Regions from separate parts of the Nosocomiicoccus ampullae genome, predicted to be linked through region 2. Evidence: predicted binding sites of a transcription regulator. Region 2 holds the regulator's gene; the other holds the start of a gene.
What was found. Region 2 encodes Rex, which represses fermentation and respiration genes when NADH is low (regulators of the CRP and FNR family bind a similar motif). Its sites were predicted from a motif close to TTGTGAAATATTTCACAA; they were not measured.

Region 1 (3,434 bases), 760 kb from region 2:
TTTGAATCTTTTGCGTACTGGTTAAATGCATAGTAGCTTCCTCGAATCGCTAACATAATTAATGAAATCGATGCTGGAATAAGTAACACTGTCCCTAAATAATACGCAGTATCTGGGAAGAACCCAACAATTCCAACGAAGAAGAATACAAAGAATACGTTTGTTACTTCCCATACAGGGTTTAAATACCGAGTAATAATTGGTGTGATGATATTATCTTTACCTGTAAGTTTTGCATAGAAGTTATAAAACCCTGCACCAAAGTCAATCGATGCAATCACCACATAACTGTATAAAAACGTCCATAAAACCGTTATACCTAAAGTAGCGAAATCCATTAGAATCGACCTCCAGTCTCATCTAAACTCTCTTTGCCGTAGTATTCGATTTGGCTTTTTGTTGCTGACTTATCTTTAAACATACGTGTCATAACTAAAATCGTCGTCGTTACTAAAACGAAGTATAAAATACCGAATAGGATTAATGTTAAACCTAAACCGCTCGCTTCAGTAATTGCTTCACTGACTCGCATGTATCCTCGGACGATCCATGGCTGACGTCCAAGTTCAGCTGTAAACCAACCCGCTTCAATCGCTAAAAATGATAACGGTCCAGTTAATACATATAGATATAACATCGGTGTGCTATATAGAAAATCTTTCTTAAAGAAATGCAAGATGAAGTATAAAATACTCACACCTAAACCAAACATTCCGAAAAATACCATGACGTCAAAGAAGTAATGTATAACGAGTGGTGGCCATTCATCTTCTGGAATGTCGTTAAGTCCTGTCACTTCAGTACTTGGTTTCCAGTCCGATAAAATACTTAATGCGCTCGGGATATGAATCGCACCTTTAACTTCTTGTCTTTCTTCATCAAGAACTCCAAATAAAATAAGGTCAGCATTACTTTCAGTCTCAAAGTGCCACTCCATTGCTGCCAGCTTTTCTGGTTGATTTTCATGTAAATATTTTGCCGAAAGGTCCCCAGCAAGAAGTGTGAGTGCTGACATGATTAAACCGATTGTCATCATAAATTTTAAACCTTTTTTATGATACTCACGGTCCTCATCAAATTTTGCTTTTAATAATTTAAATGCTGCGATTGATGCCATAATGAATGCTGCAGTCATATAAGCAGTCACTAATACGTGAAATACTCTTTCTGGCATTGAAGGGTTAAACATCGCTTTAAGTGGATCGACATTTACTAACGTACCGTTTACAATTTCAAATCCAGCTGGTGAGTTCATAAAACTATTCACCATCGTAATAAATACTGCTGAAATTCCTGCACCAAGCACAACTGGAATTGTTAAGTACCAATGATGCCAGCGATTCGTAAATCTATCCCATGTATATAAATAAATTCCTAAAAATATTGCTTCAAAGAAAAACGCAAATGTTTCCATGAATAGTGGTAACGCAATAATATGACCTGCAAGCTGCATAAACTCTGGCCAAATGAGTGATAATTGAAGACCGATAATCGTACCTGTTACAACACCTACCGCAACAGTTACTGTGTATCCCATTGCGATACGACGCGCCATTGTTAAGTAGTGGTAGTCATTCTTTTTAATACCTAAAAATTCTAAAACCATAATAAGTAACGGAATACCTACACCTATGGTCGCGTAAAGAATATGTACACCAAGTGTTAAACCGGTCAGTATTCGACCAATTAAAACATCTTCCATTTTTCTCCTCCTTATATATATTTAAAATACTCTTTGTTGTATATCAATTATAATATACATGTTCAACTGTTCACAAAAGTTTTGCGTTACAGTAAAAAAATAACCTAAATACATTGTATTTAGGTTGACTGATTTAATCTGCGTGCAACAGAGAGTATTTCTTCTTCTGTTTCAATGTGATTGATTAGCGGGCGTAATCTACGAAGTTGTTTAATTTTTAATTGTGATATTTTTGATTTTACTTCGACCATTTTATTTGGATCGATACTAATATGACGAATACCAAGCCCAAGTAATATTGGTATTGCTTCAATGTTTTGTGCAAGTACGCCACAAATCGAAACTGGTATGTTGTGCTTTTTACCACTTATTACGACATTTCGTATTACTTTAAAAATACTCGGATGCATTGACTGAGCAAGTGTATCAAAGTTCGGACTCGTTCGGTCAAATGCGAGTAAAAACTGTGTTAAGTCATTCGTACCGATGCTTAAAAAATCTGCATACTTTGCGAAACTATCGACATGTATCGCTGATGCAGGTGTTTCAATCATTGCACCAAGTGGTATTTTCTGTTCTGTCATTCTTAAATGGATTTCTTCTTCACGAAGTATATTTTGTATCCATAAAAATTCCTCAACAGACGTTACCATCGGCACCATAATTTTTACTGTACCAAATCGACTCGCACGAATAATCGCTCGAATTTGTTGGCGAAGTGTTTGTTCATAAAGTTTTAAAAATCTAACACCTCTTGTACCTAGTGCTGGGTTAATTTCGTCGAGTAATTCCTTTGGGTGATATGGTAAAAACTTATCTCCACCGATATCGAGTAAACGAAACGTCACGTCTTCTAGAGATTTTACGACCGATTCATATACTCTATTTTCATCAGATTCTTTTGGGAAATCATCGTGATCCATATACATAAATTCTGTACGCATTAACCCGACACCTTCAGCTTTATAGCGAAGCGCTTCTTCAACGGAAGACTGAATCGAAACATTCGCTGACACTTTAATTTTGACGTGATCTTTTGAATACGTTTCTTTTGTTAAGTCAATATCACTATCATCGTCATCTTCTTCTACGAGTGTAACAGCTTCTAATTCTTCTTTCGTCGGTGCGAAATTAATTATACTTTCATGACTATTTAAAATTGCAAAATTATGATTTCTCGCATGATGAATCGCATCTTCCACGTTAAATAAAGCAGGTATTCCTTTTGACATCAGTAATAATCCGGTATGTGAATGTTTGGCACCAGACTCTAATACGACACCTTTAACAAACTTTTTGTCTAAACTTGCAGTAATAGATGGCGGAAGTTCTTTTGCGATAATAATTGTATCTGAATTAAGTAGTGATAAGTCTACTCTAGGTGTATCAAGAAGATTTGCGATAATACGTTCAGTTAGGTCAATGACATCATTTCTTCTCGCACGTAAATACGCATCATCAATCGTATCAAAAGAAGCTGTCAGTGCATCTTTTACAAAGTTAACTGCATACTCTGCTGTTTTTTTCTGATCAATTACTTCTCTAATATCTCCGATAAAGTACGGATCTTCAAGCATCATAATTTGTGCTTCTAAAATTGCTTCGTCGCCTAAAGAAATAGAGAACTCCCTATTATCTTGAATAACACGAAGTTCTCTTTTTGAGGTTTCTATAGCGATATCTAAACGTTGATATTCTTTCCAAGTTGAAGCAGCATCGATTGAATTTGAGT
Region 2 (3,434 bases):
CATTGTTGTTTTAATCATCTCTTCAGTTTCAAAGGAATCAAAGTCTTCAATACGCCCCATAGTTATTAGTCCTCCTCTAAGGATTGTTTCAGTGCTGCTTCTTCTGCTTTTAAGTATCGTCTATATCCTAGATACCGAAATACTAATTTCATAAAGTAAAATCATTGGTAACGTAAGTAAAAAGTGCGTCATAACATCTGGTGGTGCGATTAGTGCTGCTACTACAAATAAAATGAAGTACGCATATTTTCTATTTTTCTTTAAAAACATCGGTGTTATAATCCCGAGTTGTGTTGCGAATAACACTAAAATCGGCATTTGGAATATTATACCAAACGGTAATACTGTACGAACTAAAAATCCGAAGTAATCATTAATGCCAATCGTACTTACAATACCCATTTCAATCGATAGACTAAATGTAAATTTTACAATATATGGTACGACAATATAATACGCAAACACCATCCCAAGTAACATAAGTAAAAATGCGATTGGAATGTAGATTAGTGTCACTTGACGCTCTTTTTCGTATAATCCAGGACTTACAAATGCCCAAAACTGATATAAAACAACAGGTAATATAATTATAAATGCGATGATGACAATCATCGTTAAATATATTCTTAATGGATCTGTTACGTTAAATGCATGCATCTCGGTCATTTCAAGCCACGGTGCATGTTGTAAATAATTTACGAGAGGCTTTGCAAAATAAAACCCAGCAAACAGTGCTGCAACAAAGAAGTACGACGTAAACAATACACGCTTACGTAATTCTTCCACGTGCTCCATTATTTCTTTTTTCTCGTGCATAAAGCCACCTCACCTAAAAAAGGTGGCACGCGCCACCTTTTTTATAAACTATTTTTGAACTGTTTCGTCTTCTTTTTTAGTTTGAATCTTAACGACTTCTTCTTTTTTGTCTTTATCATCTTCAGTTGAATCTTCGCCTAAACCGTTAAATCCTTCTTTAAATTCTTTAACAGTTGTACCAACTGAACGACCAAGCTGTGGTAATTTAGTTGGACCGAAAATTAAAAGAGCAACTGCTGCAATTATGATTAAACTAACCGGAGCGACAGCTCCTAAAGTCATAGGAATAAATACACTCATTTTTTCCCCTCCTAATACTTATGCTTCATATAGAATAATAGCGCCTGCATTTCAACGCTTAAATCTATGTTATGTACAGTTACTTTCTCTGATACTGCGAGTTTTTCTGGCGTAAAGTTTAGAATACCTTTAATACCATAGGACTCTATATCATGTGAAAGCTCAACACCAACTTGACCAGGTACAGTTAAAATCGCTATTTCAGCGTTGATTTCTTTAATTACAGATTCTAATTCACTAATATCTATAACTTCAACACCATTAATTGTACTTCCGACAATTTCTTCGTCTATGTCAAAGGCAACTGCTATATTTATTTTATCATGAATTTTTGTAAAATTATAGTTAAGTAATGCACTACCTAAATTACCTGTACCAATTAAAATAACATTTTTAATACCGTTACCTTGGACTTGTTCAGAGAAAAACTTAACAAGTGCTCGGACATTATATCCGTAGCCTTTTCTACCAAGCTCTCCGAAGTATGAAAAGTCACGTCGAATTGTTGCGGAATCTATATCAAGTGCTTCACTAATTTCACGTGAAGACACGCGGTCGACACCATTTTCTTCACTTTGCTTAAAGAATTTGAAGTATAAAGGCAATCGATCTAATGTCGCGTTAGGAATTTTCCTCTTCTTTAACAAAAGACTCACCTCATAATTATTGTCATTTAATTATATCATACAATTTTGTATGTTTTAGGATTTTTCATCGTATTTTTAATAGATTACATGATACACTACACTTACTAAGAAAGAGGGATTACATATGATTGTCATGAGTTTACAAAACATCCAAAAGAACTACGGTTCGACCGAGATTTTAAAAAATATTAGTTTAGAAGTGAAATCGAGAGAAACAATTGGAATTGTCGGTGGAAATGGTGCTGGAAAAACAACGTTAATGAAAATTATGGCAGACGAATTATCCTATGATGGCGGTCATATATCTACTCCAAAAGATATATCGATTGGTTATTTAACACAAGAAATGTCTTTAGAGTCAGATAAAACCGTATTAGAAGAAATGAACCTCGCATTTAAAGACGTATTAAAAGCAAAAGATGATATCGACGAAGTTACAAAATGGTTAACAGACCACGAATATACGCATCCTGAATATGAAGAGAACGTCAAACGGTTAGAGTACTTACAAAACTTTTTTGAACAACATAACGGATATACAATCGATGTTGAAATTAAAACAGTAATTACAGGACTTAACTTTTCTTTAGAAGACTTACATCGCCCAATTAGTGAATTCTCTGGTGGGCAAAAAACTCGCCTTCAACTTGGAAAAATGCTTTTATATCGCCCAGATATACTACTACTCGATGAACCAACGAACCATTTAGATTTAGAAACTGTTGAATGGTTAGAGAAATACTTAAATCGTTATACGGGATCAGTTGTTGTGATTTCACACGACAGATTTTTCTTAGATAGAATAGTAGATAAAATTTATGAGATTGAATTTAATCAAGGTACACTATATCTCGGTAATTACACAGATTATCAAAATGAAAAACAAAAAACATACGAACGTCAATTAAAAATGTATGAGCGCCAACAAAAAGAAATCCAAAGACTTGAGGACTTTGTAGATCGTAACATTGCACGTGCTTCAACGAGTGGGATGGCAAAAAGTAGGCGTAAAATGCTTGAACATATGGACCGAATCGATTCACCAACACGTGACACGAGACAAGCAAAGTTCCATTTTGATATTGAAAAAGAAAGTGGAAACGATGTTTTACGAGTGAAAGATCTCGCAATTGGTTACGATAATGTGTTAAACGAAAAGTTAAACTTCTTTGTGGAAAAAGAAGATCGATTACTTGTTCTAGGGCCAAATGGTATTGGTAAATCGACATTAATTAAAACGATTGCTAAAAAGTTACCAAAACTCGGAGGCGAGATTACGTACGGGACAAATGTTTCAATCGGATACTATGACCAAAAACAAGCAGAGTTTTACTCTAGAAATACGATATTAGAAGAATTATGGAAAGAATATCCACATTTTCAAGAGCAAGACATTCGTAAAATACTCGGTCAATTTTTATTCACACAAGACGATGTCAATAAGCATGTCTATCAGCTAAGCGGTGGAGAAAAAGCGAGAATTCAACTCGCAAAACTAATGCTACAAAAAAATAACTTATTACTACTCGACGAGCCGACAAACCACTTAGACATTCAAAGTAAAGAGATGCTCGAGTCAGCGTTGATAGATTATCCAGGCACTTTAATCGCCGTATCACACGACCGTTATTTCATTAAAAAACTCGCTAATCGCATTATGGAGATGGATGT

Region 1: the regulator Rex is predicted to act here: its motif matches at 1,761-1,778, upstream of KPF49_RS02225 (cytochrome ubiquinol oxidase subunit I).

Annotation. Positions count from the first base shown of each region.
Region 1 is NZ_CP079110.1:431,707-435,140, reverse strand. It holds gene KPF49_RS02230 (cytochrome d ubiquinol oxidase subunit II) at 1-338, opposite strand, end outside; gene KPF49_RS02225 (cytochrome ubiquinol oxidase subunit I) at 338-1,702, opposite strand; gene ptsP (phosphoenolpyruvate--protein phosphotransferase) at 1,822-3,434, opposite strand, start outside.
Region 2 is NZ_CP079110.1:1,217,481-1,220,914, forward strand. It holds gene KPF49_RS06375 (sucrose-6-phosphate hydrolase) at 1-60, opposite strand, end outside; gene tatC (twin-arginine translocase subunit TatC) at 121-816, opposite strand; gene tatA (twin-arginine translocase TatA/TatE family subunit) at 865-1,116, opposite strand; gene KPF49_RS06390 (redox-sensing transcriptional repressor Rex) at 1,128-1,763, opposite strand; gene KPF49_RS06395 (ABC-F family ATP-binding cassette domain-containing protein) at 1,888-3,434, shown strand, end outside.